DNA from 3 places in the Bacillus sp. VA15 genome. Region 2 is predicted to be linked to each of the others. Evidence: riboswitches for the same ligand, from Rfam matches in the RefSeq annotation. Region 2 holds a riboswitch; each other region holds the start of a gene.

Region 1 (4,447 bases), on a different contig from region 2:
CCCGATTGAAGAGTTTCCGACAGAAACCTTTGAACAGCTGATCAAGGTTATGCTGACGGCGCCCTTCATCGCGATGAAGCATGTTTTTCCGATCATGAAAAAACAGCGGTTTGGCAGAATTATTAATATCGCATCTGTTAATGGTTTAGTCGGCTTTGCGGGGAAATCCGCTTATAATAGCGCCAAGCACGGCGTCATTGGACTGACAAAGGTCGGGGCGCTGGAAGGCGCGCCCCACGGCATTACAGTCAACGCGCTTTGTCCGGGTTATGTCGATACACAGCTTGTCCGCAATCAGCTGAGCGATCTTTCGAAAACGAGAAATGTCCCTTACGACTCCGTGCTTGAACAGGTCATTTTTCCGCTTGTGCCGCAAAAACGATTGCTTTCCGTCAAGGAAATCGCGGATTATGCGGCGTTTTTGGCAAGCGAGAAAGCGAAGGGTGTCACCGGGCAGGCTGTCGTCCTTGATGGAGGCTATACCGCTCAATAACATAAAAAACACACTTGCTCCGCCAGGGAATCAAGTGTGTTTTTTCTTTGCTTATTTCCAAACATCGTTAGCGATCTCAACCACATGGCGCAGCTTCGCCCATTGCTGTTCTTCAGTCAGCTTGTTGCCTTCCTCAGTTGAAGCGAATCCGCATTGAGGGCTGAGGCAAAGCTGGTCTAAGCTCACATAGCGGGACGCTTCTTCGATACGGCGTTTTACATCGTCTGGATGTTCAAGCTCACCGAATTTAGATGTCACTAAGCCAAGGACAAGCTGAAGATCAGAGCGCTTCACATAACGGAGTGGTTCAAATCCGCCTGAGCGTGAATCATCATACTCTAGGAAAAGCCCGTCCAGGTTCAAGCCGTCAAAAATGGTTTCGGCTGCTGCGTCATAGCCGCCTTCCGCTGTCCAAGTGGACTGGAAGTTGCCGCGGCAAATGTGCATTGTTACGGTCAAGTCATCCGGACGGTCTGCAATCGCGTCGTTAATGGATTTCGCAAACAGCTGGCGAAGCTCATCAGGCGTTGTTCCGAACGCTTCGATTTGTTTTAAGCCTTTTTCAGATAAGAAAACAGCCCATGCTGTATCATCAAGCTGGAGGTAGCGGCAGCCTCTGTCATAAAACGCTTGAATCGCTTTTTTATATGCTTTGGATACATCGTGCTGGAAAAGGTGATAGTCGTTTTTGTATGCATCCTTTTCCAGCTTTCCGCGGAAAAACAACATATTCGGGCTTGGGATCGTCATCTTTGGTGTCGCGTCACCGGCAATGCTATGGAGAAAGGAGTAATCTTCAAGCATAGGGTGAGTCGAAAAGTCGATATCGCCGGTCACTTTTATGCCGCGTGCTTTTGTCTGTACGTTATGGAATTGAATGCCCTGCTCAGGAGTAAACGGCTCAACGCCATCTAAGTTTTCAAGGAAATCAAAGTGCCACCACGCTCTGCGGAATTCACCGTCTGTCACGACGTTCAGGCCGGTGTCCTTCTGTTTTTCCACAATGCGGGTGATTTCATCGTTTTCGATTTGGCGAAGCTGCTCAGCCGTAATCTCGCCGGCCGCTTTTTGCAGCCGCGCTTTTTTAACGGGCTCAGATCTCAGCAGGCTTCCGACTTGATCCGCGCGAAACGGCGGTTTTTTTCTTTGAAGTGATTTTTGTTCTGCGGGTGTTGTTTGTTGTGGCATGTTGTCCATTCCTTCTTTCCATTCGAATATAAAAAAGCTCTTCCTTTGGATAAGGAAGAGCTTGTGTGACAATCTCAACCTTATCTTCAAGAGCAATCATTGCTCTAAAGGATTTAGCACCATTCTGTTAAACAGCGGTTGCCGGGTATCGCAGGGCCAGTCCCTCCACCTCTCTTGATAAGGAAAACCTTTTTATGAAATTTTCTGATAGTATATATTATTCACACATTTTATGTTTCTGTCAATGATAGATTATCTCCACACATCGTTGGCGATGTCGATCACATGGCGCAGCTTCGCCCATTGCTGCTCCTCTGTCAAAAGATTGCCTTCTTCTGTAGAGGCGAAACCGCACTGCGGGCTGAGGCACAGCTGATCCAGGCTGACAAAGCGCGCCGCTTCATTGATTCGGCGCTTCACATCCTCAGGATTTTCAAGCTCGCCGTATTTCGATGTAATCAAACCGAGTACAATTTGCAGATCCTTGCGTTTCACGAAACGGAGCGGATCAAAGTTACCGGAGCGGTCATCATCGTATTCCAAGAACAGGCCGTCCAAATGTAAGCCATCCAAAATCGTTTCCGCTACAGCGTCATAGCCTCCTGATGCCGCCCAAGTTGAACGGAAGTTGCCGCGGCAAATGTGCATCGTGATTGCTAAATCATCAGGTCGGTCTGCCACTGCATCGTTAATCGTTTTGGCGAATAAGGCAGGCAATGTTTCTGGATCGCCGCCAAGCGCTCGGACGACCTCTCTGCCTTTTTCCTCAAAGAAGAGAGACCATGACGTATCATCAAGCTGAAGATAGCGGCATCCAGCGTCATAGAAGGCTTTGATTGCTTTTTTGTACGCTTGGGCCAGATCATGAAAGTATTCCTCTTGGTCGTCATAAATCCCTTTATCGGCTTTTTCACCGAAAAACAGCATATTCGGGCTCGGAATCGTCAGCTTTGGTGTCGCGTCACCGGCAATCTCATGTAAAAATTGATAATCGGCAAGCGCGGGGTGGCTCGTAAAATCGAGTTTTCCCGTCACTTTGATGCTGCGTGCTTTTGTTTTCGCATGATGGAACTGAATCCCTTCAGCCGGGATGAACGGTTCCACACCGTCAAGCCCTTCCAGGAAATCATAATGCCACCAGGAACGTCGGAATTCCCCGTCTGTTACCACATCGAGACCGATTTCTTTTTGTTTTTCCACAATGCGGGTGATCTCTTGATTTTCGATATCACGAAGCTGTTCCGCAGTGATCTCGCCAGCCGCTTTTTTTTGCCGGGCTTCTTTCACCGGAGCAGATCGCAGTAAACTGCCAACATGATCGGCACGAAAAGGAGCTTTGATTTGTTTTTCTGTTTTTTGTCCTGCAACATTTGTTTGTTGAGCCATGTCATTCGCCTCTTTTCTGAAATGTGTTGTGCATGAAAAAAGCTCTTCCTTTGAGTAAGGAAGAGCTTGAATGATCAAATCTCCGCCTCATCTGCAAGAACGCAATGTTCTAAAGGATTTAGCACCATTCTGTTTGAAACAGCGGTTGCCGGGTATCATAGGGCCAGTCCCTCCACCTCTCTTGATAAGGTACATCTTCATATTCAGATTTTAATTATCTTAATATTATTACTTTTGGATCAATTGTCAACACCTTTTTAGAAAATACTTTCATCTTCGTCGTCATATAATACCATATCCAGCACGATAGCAATGGCTGTGCAGATCAGCACATCTTCCTCGTTTGCAATTTGCAAATGATAGGAATCACCCCAGCTAAGCCACTTTTTGCTCACTGACATCCGGACATTTTCCCCGTCCGTCAGTTGAAATTCATCCTTCCACAAGTCACCGTCAATTTCCCAGTTGAGCTTGGAAATTTCAAATTTTGGTTTAAAAAACGTTAATTTCTTTGCCACCTCACAAACTGTTTTCCCGCCAATTGAAATCTCGTATCGCGGCAATACAGACATTACTTTTTGTTCTATGGAAACGAGTGTTTTTCCGGATGAATCTGTCATTTGTAGCGAGTCTCCTAACGAAAAGAACCGGCCCTCGACCTTGAATGTCTCTTGTTCATCTCGGTCATAAATGTGAAATGCATCTTTAAACGAGAACATTTTTTGTTTCATAAATAATTCGATCATTGCTGAAGTCTCCTTTTGGATTTGCCTTGTAAGAGATTACGGACAGGCGGCAAAAAGGTTTCAAGTTCCAAATCTAGTGATCAGAAACCCTGCTGATTGTTTTTCCCGAGTAATAAATGTTTCTAAAATTGAAAAAGGCTGCATGATTCAGCAGCCTTTTCGTTTGAAATATAGGATTAGGAAAGAGGCATCCGGCGTTTTTGGCGGATGGCGTCAAGGTCGATTAGGTTGTTGTGATGAGGTGCGGCTGCTGGCAGAGGGCTTGTCTTTTGCGGTTTGCGGCGATTGTCCTTGCTGAAAGAAAAAAGAAGATAGCCGCATAATGCGATGATAATAAATAGGATCATTTTACATACCTCCCAAAAAAAGTTTTGGTATTCTCTATTGTACGGATAAAATGTCAAAAAGTATTCAAAAAATTCTAAATCCATTTAAAAATAAATAACTGCCCCTCAAAAACAGTCTAACCTGATGACCTGAAAATAGTCTTACAACATGATGATTGTTCTGGTTGGTGATTGGTTCTATAGTTACTATCGACGATAAAATAAATTCCTTTATATAACTTTTAACCTAAAAATTAATAATTCAAATTACCTGTTTTTGGTTGCTGTTTTCTTGCTTGTTTGGTTTA
Region 2 (4,447 bases):
ATGCACCGATTAACGGAACTGTTGTGGAAGTAAACGAAGATCTTGATGACAGTCCGGAATTCGTCAACGAATCTCCGTACGAAAAAGCATGGATGATCGTCGTTGAGCCGTCTGACGCTTCTGAAATTGAAAAACTGATGACAGCAGAGCAATACGAAGAGATGACACAAGAAGACTAAAACAGGATAGCTGTAAAGGCAATTGGACACGCTAACGTTATGGGAGGTGTCCAATATGGCTTTCAGCAAACAAAAGCTCGATGTCACCAATGATGTGACAGGCCGCTTTCAAAATGGCCGGCTCTCGTTATATCATGAAAATGAGATGATCGGCCAAATGACAAGCATGAATGAATATGAGCTTAAGTCAGGTTATTCCTTTGAAAATGAGAAATTTTATAAGACAGCTGATGTGGTCTCAGGAAACGACGAAAAATACGTGGATTGTGACTACGAAAACGGCTGGTGTTAATGTTGGCGGTGAATTTCACTGCCTTCTTTTACAATCTGAACGTTTCAAATATGACGCGGCAGGTGAAGAAGATGAAGATGGATGAGCTGGAAAAGGTTATGATTGTCGAAGGGAAAACAGATAAAGAGAAAATCGAAAGCGTCCTGAATGAACCAGTGCGCATTATCTGCACAAACGGAACAATCAGCCAGCTGAAGCTTGAGGAATTGGCTGACGAGCTTTACGATAAAGACGTCTATATATTAGTTGATGCTGATGAATCAGGCGAGAAATTAAGAAAACAGCTGAAAAGAGAATTTCACGAAGCCTGCCATCTCCATATCGACAGAGCCTATAAGGAAGTAGCGGCTGCACCCAGGCACCATGTCGCCTCTGTATTGCTGCGTGCGAATTTGAATGTCCATACTATTTTTCTTGAAAGAAAATCCCGAGGTGTATAGCATGAAAGAACTCCAAGAATATGAGCTTGAGCACATTGAAGATGATGTGTATCTCCTTTATTTATATACTCCGTTTTGCGGCACCTGCCAGCTTGCAAGCAAAATGCTGACAGTGGTGAAAGAAATGCTGCCTGATGTCGCCTTCTATAAAAACAATGTCAATTACTCTCCGACATTCGCAAAAGCATATCAAATTGAAAGCGTCCCTTGTTTTCTGCTGTTTAAAGGCGGAAAAGTGGTCGAAAGAGGATATGCGTTTCACTCTGTTTCTTATTTATATGAGCTGATCAAACAAAAATCATCTTCCGCATCCCATTTATGACATATTTCTCTGCACAATCCAATGAAATTGTCGTTCGTTTTATAAAGGGGTTCTTGCGCCAGAAAGAGAAATGTGTATGTATGACCAACAAATAGGAGGTTGTACATATGGAGAAAGCGGAAGTTTTAGAAGATGAGTATCAGCATCTGTTTTTAAAACCCCTTTTGAACGCTTCGACATTGCTCATTACCTTCCAAGGAGAAACAGAAGCCTTAACCGTCTCAATAAACGAACAGGGAGAAATGAAAAAAATTTCTTCGCCCCAAACGTCCAACCTGACCTTTTACGGAAACCAAACAGAAATTATTGACTTATTGCACGGAGACATTTCCCTTCAGCACCTTATTCAGAGCGGAAGCCTCAAAGTAAAGGGGTCATTCAGGGCCCTGTTAAAACTAGAAGCCATACTCTGGCTGACGAACGGATTTTTTCAGAGGATTTTAAAGAATTAAAAAATAGGTAATTATTATAATAGTAAAAGTTGACATCATTTATTTTATTGACATTTAATCATTCGCCATGCTATTCTACATTAAGAATTTCCGGACGAAAAAGACTATATATTTCTCTTATCAAGAGAGGTGGAGGGAAGTGCCCTATGAAGCCCGGCAACCATCAACGCTGTTGAAATGGTGCCAATTCACACGAAGCGTTCAGCTTTGAAAGATGAGAGAAAGGCATTTTATATAAGCCTTTCTGCTCAAGTGTGCAGAAAGGCTTTTCTTTTGCAGAAAAACCCGGAAGATTTCTTAGAATAGTGTTAAGGCAGGTGATTGCTTTGATCAATCTTCAAGATGTTTCAAAAGTTTATAAGTCGAAACACGGAGATGTCAATGCTGTCCAAAATGTCTCGCTTTCCATTAAAAAAGGTGAGATTTTTGGAATTATAGGATATAGCGGAGCTGGTAAAAGTTCCTTAATCCGTCTGCTGAACGGCCTTGAGAAACCAACCTCAGGAACCGTGGAAGTGGCGGGAACCAAGATTAATGAAGTGAACGGACGCGCTTTAAGAAATGCACGCCATGAAATCAGCATGATTTTCCAGCATTTCAATTTGCTTTGGTCGCGGACCGTTAGAGACAATATCATGTTTCCTTTAGAAATTGCCGGGGTGAAAAAGAGCGAACGGATCAAGCGCGCCGATGAACTGATTAAACTGGTAGGTTTAGAAGGAAAAGAAAAATCTTATCCGTCTCAGCTGAGCGGCGGGCAAAAGCAGCGTGTCGGAATCGCCAGAGCGCTTGCAAACAATCCGAAGGTTCTCCTTTGCGATGAAGCGACATCAGCATTAGATCCGCAAACGACAGATTCAATTTTGGATCTATTGTCCGATATTAATGAAAGACTCGGTTTGACGATTGTGCTGATCACACACGAAATGCATGTCATCCGCAAAATCTGTAACAGAGTCGCTGTCATGGAAAACGGAAAGGTTGTGGAAGAAGGCGAAGTTCTCGATGTCTTCAAAAATCCGAAGGAAGACATGACAAAACGATTTGTTCAGCAGGTGACAGAGCCGGAAGAAACGAAAGAAACGCTACAGCACCTTCTTGATGAAACAGCATCAGGAAAAATGGTTCAGCTCACATTTGTCGGTGATTCTGCTGAACAGCCTCTGATTACAGAGATGATCAGAAACTTCAATGTCAGCGTCAATATTCTGCAAGGGAAAATCTCTCAGACGAAGGATGGAGCTTACGGTTCACTGTTCATCCATATTGATGGAGACGAGGAAGAAGTGCAAAACGTGATCCGGTTCATTAATGACAAACAGGTGAAAGCAGAGGTGATCACGAATGTTTGAAAAATACTTTCCGAACGTTGATTTAACTGAGTTGTGGAACGCGACATATGAAACACTTTATATGACGCTGATCTCTTTATTGTTTGCTTTTGTCATCGGGGTGATCCTCGGCTTGCTGCTTTTCCTGACAAGCAAAGGGAGCCTTTGGCAAAATAAAGCGGTCAACTCTGTGATTGCGGCCATTGTCAACATATTCAGATCGATTCCATTCCTTATTTTAATTATTTTACTGTTAGGGTTTACGAAGTTCTTAGTCGGCACGATCTTAGGGCCTAACGCCGCATTGCCGGCGCTGGTGATCGGTTCGGCACCGTTTTACGCGCGCCTTGCTGAAATCGCATTGCGCGAGGTTGATAAAGGTGTGATTGAAGCCGCTAAATCAATGGGCGCTAAAACGTCTACGATTATTTTCAAAGTGCTGCTTCCGGAATCTATGCCGGCTCTTATTTCTGGGATCACGGTTACGGCCATCGCTTTGATTGGCTCAACGGCAATTGCCGGAGCCATCGGTTCAGGCGGCCTTGGAAACCTTGCGTACGTAGAAGGATATCAGTCTAATAATGCTGATGTTACCTTCGTTGCTACTGTGTTTATTTTAATCATCGTCTTTATTATTCAAATCATCGGTGATGTAATAACAAATATTATAGACAAACGATAAGGGAGGATTTACATTGAAAAAGCTATTTTTGGGTGCATTACTGCTTGTGTTTGCAGGGGTTATGGCTGCCTGCGGTTCAAATAACGGCGCTGAATCCGGCAAGAAAGAAATTGTGGTTGCAGCGACAAAAACACCGCATGCGGAAATTTTAAAAGAAGCTGAACCATTGTTGAAAGAAAAAGGCTACACGCTGAAAGTGAAAGTGCTTAGTGATTACAAGATGTACAACAAAGCTTTAGCTGATAAAGAAGTGGATGCGAACTACTTCCAGCACATTCCTTACCTTGAGCAAGAAATGAAAGAAAACACAGATTACAAACTTGTGAATGCCGGAGCTGTTCACTTAGAGCCATTCGGTATTTACTCTAAAAAATACAAATCACTGAAAGACCTTCCAAACGGTGCGACAATTATCCTGACAAACAACGTCGCTGAACAAGGCCGTATGCTTGCAATGCTTGAAAACGCAGGATTAATCACACTTGATTCTAAAGTGGAAACAGTTGACGCAACATTGAAAGACATTAAGAAAAACCCGAAAAACCTTGAATTCAAAAAAGTAGCGCCTGAATTAACAGCAAAAGCATATGATAACAAAGAAGGAGACGCGGTCTTCATCAATGTAAACTATGCGATCCAAAATAAATTAAATCCTAAAAAAGATGCGATTGAAGTAGAATCAACGAAAAACAACCCATACGCTAACATCATTGCGGTAAGAAAAGGCGAAGAAGATTCTGCAAAAATCA
Region 3 (4,447 bases), on a different contig from region 2:
TTTTACCGTTGATGACCTCACATATCTTGCAAGAGGCGGCCGCATCTCCAAAACATCCGCTTTTGTCGGCGGCCTGCTGAATATTAAGCCGCTGCTTCAGATGGAGGACGGCAAGCTTGTGCCTCTGGAAAAAATTCGCGGACAGAAAAAACTTTTCAAACGGATCATCGAACTGATGAAAGAACGCGGTGGTGATTGGGGCAATCAAACCGTGGGGATCAGCTACGCTGCGAACGAAGAAAAAGCCATTGACATGAAAAATTTGATTGAAGATACGTTCAAGCCGAAAGAGATCATCATGCATTCAATCGGTTCTACAATCGGCTCACACGCCGGTCCCGGCACATTGGCGATTTTCTTTTTGAAAAAGTGAGCAAACAAAAACCTCCAGATATTTGATATATGCTGGAGGTTTTATATTAATTTTTTATTTACATAAATGATGACTCCAGCTCCATATGCCAAAATCATTGGCGGAATCAACTGATCTTGTCCCTGAAATGAAATAAAACCGTTTAAAAGAAGAAATATCCCTGAATTCAGAAAAAAGTATCCCGCAATACTAGCCAGGCGGTCTTTGTCACGTATCCGAGACTCACGGAAACCGGACAATATCCATGTTTGCTTTTTTATTCCTGCCATATAAGCAATCCAAAAGAAAAGCATCGCAATCAAGATCAATAAAAAATCGATGCGAATTTCCACGAACTCTCCCCCTGTCTTTTAACTGACAAAACACTCTGTCTCCCCTAATGATACGTAACAAAATTTTATTTGTGAAGTTCTTATATAAAAAATAGAAGGCCTGTGCGGCCTTCTATTTTTTCTCGTATGTCCATCCGTCTTCCTGATACACTTTTCCGTTTTTCATCAAATGGCCGAGCGCGCGTTTAAAGGCGGCTTTGCTCATATTAAAACGTTCTCTGATATCGTCAGGCTGGCTTTTGTCACCATACGGCATAGCACCGTTTCTTGTTCTCATATACGTCAGAATGTACTCGGCATCTACAGACAATGCATCCTGTTTTCTCGGAAGCAGCGACATGTTGACTGAACCGTCTTCTTTTACTTGAATCACCCGTCCCGTGATTCTTGAGCCGAGTCTTGGCTCCTCTTTTCTTTCTGACGGATGGATAAAACCGCGGATACCGTCGTCTGTGATGATGAATGAACCCGTTGCGATTAATCTGTACACCGTACCTGTCAGCTCTTTATTCATCAGATCTTCTGAAGCGTCGGTAAACAGTTCGCTGATGATATCTTCAGGCGCTGGTTTCGCAAACATGCGCCCCCGGTTCGTCACTTTCAGCATACAGTAGAGCTTATCCCCTTTTTGCGGCCAGACATCCTCGTATGGCGGCAAATGCTCAGTTGCAACAAGCGCATCCTTAGATAAGCCGACATCAACGAAAACGCCCATATCTTCCACTTTATCCACCACTTCGACCCAGCCGTACTCATCAGCGCTGATGACCGGAATTTTCATCGTGGCCGCAAGTCTTTCCTGCTGGTCCACGTATATAAAGACCTCTACCTCATCTCTGTCTTCGATATCCTCAGTTATTTCACTGTTATGTAAGAGAATCGTATCTTCTCCGTCGGTTAAAAAGTAACCGAAGTCAGTTTGGTGATCTATACTCAAGGTTAATTGCTGCCCTGGTCTCATGCTATCGTCCTTCCTGTTCCGCTTATTTTTCTGCGGATTCTGTTAACATTTTTTCCAATCATCACAAATTGATTCTTTGTTCTGTTGGAAGTTTCTCTTTATTCTACTATAATCAACACATAAGTTAAATGTTATGGAGGTTTTCATATGGCAAAAGAAAGTTCATTTGATATTGTATCAAAGGTGGAATTGCCCGAAGTGCAAAATGCGATTCAAATCGCACTGAAAGAAATCAGCACACGCTATGACTTTAAAGGAAGCAAAAGCGACATTTCTTTAGATAAAGAGGAGCTTGTCCTCGTTTCTGATGACGAATTTAAATTAAGCCAGCTGAAAGATGTACTGGTCAGTAAATTAATTAAACGAAACGTGCCGACAAAAAACATTGATTACGGCAAGGTTGAAAGCGCGTCAGGCGGAACAGTGCGCCAGCGTGCAAAACTTGTTCAAGGCATTGACAAGGACAACGCCAAAAAAATCAATACCATCATCAAAAACTCCGGACTGAAAATAAAGTCTCAAGTGCAGGATGATCAAGTGCGCGTCACCGGAAAAAACAAGGATGACCTGCAGCAGATTATCACAGCAGTGCGGGGCGCGGATCTGCCAATTGACGTTCAATTTATAAATTTCAGATAAATTTTCTGAATCCTATTGATTATTGTCTTTATTTTCGGTAAATTTGGAGAAAGGGAAAATGCCAGGCATCTTTAGGGCACTTCCTGAACACGAAAATTTTATATCCGTTCTTATCAAGAGAAGCAGAGGGACTGGCCCGACGAAGCTTCAGCAACCGGTGTAATGGCGATCAGCCATGACCAAGGTGCTAAATCCAGCAAGCTCGAACAGCTTGGAAGATAAGAAGAGACAAAATCACTGACAAAGTCTTCTTCTTAAGAGGACTTTTTTTATTTCTCTTTTTTTCCTTGCTGAATGTGAATAAAGGAGGCAAACAATGGGACTTTTAGAAGATTTGCAAAAACAGGTGTTAATTGGCGACGGCGCCATGGGGACACTCCTCTACTCCTATGGCATTGACAGGTGCTTTGAGGAGCTCAACATTTCAAAGCCGGAGGAAATTCAGCGCATACATAAAGCGTACGTTGAGGCTGGAGCCAACATCATTCAAACAAATACGTACGGGGCCAATTATATTAAATTATCCAGACACGGGCTTGAGGATGACATCAAAAAAATGAATCAGGAGGCGGTAAAAATCGCGCGGGCTTCAGCAGGCGATGCGTACGTGCTGGGGACGATGGGCGGCATCCGTACCTTTAATAAAAACGCGTACAGCCTTGACGAAATCAAACGCAGCTTTCGCGAGCAGCTGTACCTGCTGCTGCATGAAGAGCCAGATGGCTTGCTGTTAGAAACGTATTATGATTTGGAAGAAGCACGTGAAGTGCTAAAAATCGCGCGCAAAGAGACTGGCCTTCCGATTATGCTGAATGTCTCCATGCATGAGCAAGGCGTACTGCAGGACGGAACACCGCTTTCTGAAGCATTGCGATCGATCGCGGATCTCGGAGCTGATATCGTCGGCATTAACTGCCGGCTCGGTCCTTATCACATGATTGAAGCGCTTAGCGAAGTGCCGATTTTTGATGACGTGTTCTTATCAGTTTATCCGAACAGCAGTCTTCCCTCGCTTGAAGAAGGCCGGCTCGTCTATGAAACAGACGACACGTATTTTCAAAACAGCGCGTCAGAATTCCGCAAGCAAGGCGCGCGGATTATCGGCGGTTGCTGCGGCACCACGCCGAATCACATCCAGGCGATGGCAGAAGCGGTTGGCGGGCTTGCTCCGATTACAGAAAAAGAAGTCAAAACCCGGGCGAAGGAATTCATTTCTGTTCAGCATGAGCGGACAGAGCCCGGCCTGAATGAGATCGCAGCGGAAAAACGCTCCATTATCGTAGAGCTGGACCCGCCGAAAAAATTGAGTTTCGACAAATTTCTGTCCGCTGCTGCTGAATTAAAAGAAGCGGGAATCGACGCCCTGACCCTCGCTGACAATTCCCTGGCTACTCCGCGGATCAGCAATGTTGCCTGCGGCGCCCTTGTGAAGCAACAGCTCGATATGCGCTCTCTTGTCCATATTACATGCCGTGACCGAAATATTATCGGCTTGCAGTCACATTTAATGGGTCTGGATACGTTAGGGCTGAATGACGTGCTGGCCATTACTGGCGATCCTTCTAAAATCGGGGATTTTCCGGGTGCGACGTCTGTGTATGATTTAACATCCTTTGATTTAATCAGGCTGATCAAACAATTCAACGAAGGACTGTCCCTGTCTGGAAAACCGCTTGGCAAGAAAACGAATTTCTCAGTCGCCGCCGCATTTAATCCTAATGTCCGCCATCTGGATAAAGCGGTAAAACGGCTGGAGAAAAAAATAGATTGCGGCGCCGATTATTTTGTTTCACAGCCTGTCTATTCCGAGCAGCAGCTTGTCGATATCCATAACGAAACAAAGCATCTGAAGACACCGATCTATATCGGCATTATGCCACTCACAAGCAGCCGAAATGCTGAATTCATCCACAATGAAATTCCGGGCATTAAGCTATCTGACTCTATTCGCGAAAAAATGGCCCTCGCCGGCGAGGATAAAGAGAAACAAAAAGCGGAAGGCCTTGCGATTGCACGCTCCCTGTTGGATACGGCATGCGAGCTGTTTAACGGCATCTACTTGATTACGCCTTTTCTCAGATCTGACTTAACCGCCGAGCTCACTTCGTACATTCAGCAAAAAGATGAGCAGCGCCAAAATAT

What was found. Region 2 has a riboswitch for S-adenosylmethionine ahead of metN (methionine ABC transporter ATP-binding protein MetN). Riboswitches for the same ligand answer to the same signal wherever they lie in the genome.
Region 1: it holds a riboswitch for S-adenosylmethionine, as region 2 does, so the genes downstream of both, AC0DBE_RS12645 (5-methyltetrahydropteroyltriglutamate--homocysteine S-methyltransferase) here and metN (methionine ABC transporter ATP-binding protein MetN) in region 2, are expected to answer to the same signal.
Region 3: it holds a riboswitch for S-adenosylmethionine, as region 2 does, so the genes downstream of both, AC0DBE_RS09320 (bifunctional homocysteine S-methyltransferase/methylenetetrahydrofolate reductase) here and metN (methionine ABC transporter ATP-binding protein MetN) in region 2, are expected to answer to the same signal.

Annotation. Positions count from the first base shown of each region.
Region 1 is NZ_JBVQPQ010000004.1:172,073-176,519, reverse strand. It holds gene AC0DBE_RS12655 (3-hydroxybutyrate dehydrogenase) at 1-493, shown strand, start outside; gene AC0DBE_RS12650 (5-methyltetrahydropteroyltriglutamate--homocysteine S-methyltransferase) at 545-1,681, opposite strand; SAM riboswitch class I at 1,759-1,865, opposite strand; gene AC0DBE_RS12645 (5-methyltetrahydropteroyltriglutamate--homocysteine S-methyltransferase) at 1,934-3,067, opposite strand; SAM riboswitch class I at 3,152-3,258, opposite strand; gene AC0DBE_RS12640 (LURP-one-related/scramblase family protein) at 3,325-3,813, opposite strand; gene AC0DBE_RS12635 (hypothetical protein) at 3,990-4,244, opposite strand.
Region 2 is NZ_JBVQPQ010000006.1:192,374-196,820, reverse strand. It holds gene gcvH (glycine cleavage system protein GcvH) at 1-179, shown strand, start outside; gene AC0DBE_RS16205 (YusG family protein) at 235-471, shown strand; gene AC0DBE_RS16200 (toprim domain-containing protein) at 549-911, shown strand; gene AC0DBE_RS16195 (thioredoxin family protein) at 913-1,233, shown strand; gene AC0DBE_RS16190 (SCP2 sterol-binding domain-containing protein) at 1,341-1,685, shown strand; SAM riboswitch class I at 1,800-1,906, shown strand; gene metN (methionine ABC transporter ATP-binding protein MetN) at 2,012-3,037, shown strand; gene metP (methionine ABC transporter permease MetP) at 3,030-3,698, shown strand; gene metQ (methionine ABC transporter substrate-binding lipoprotein MetQ) at 3,712-4,447, shown strand, end outside.
Region 3 is NZ_JBVQPQ010000002.1:833,191-837,637, forward strand. It holds gene AC0DBE_RS09300 (DegV family protein) at 1-373, shown strand, start outside; gene AC0DBE_RS09305 (DUF3784 domain-containing protein) at 415-705, opposite strand; partial or broken gene AC0DBE_RS09310 (CvfB family protein) at 818-1,715, opposite strand; gene AC0DBE_RS09315 (YajQ family cyclic di-GMP-binding protein) at 1,814-2,305, shown strand; SAM riboswitch class I at 2,413-2,530, shown strand; gene AC0DBE_RS09320 (bifunctional homocysteine S-methyltransferase/methylenetetrahydrofolate reductase) at 2,622-4,447, shown strand, end outside.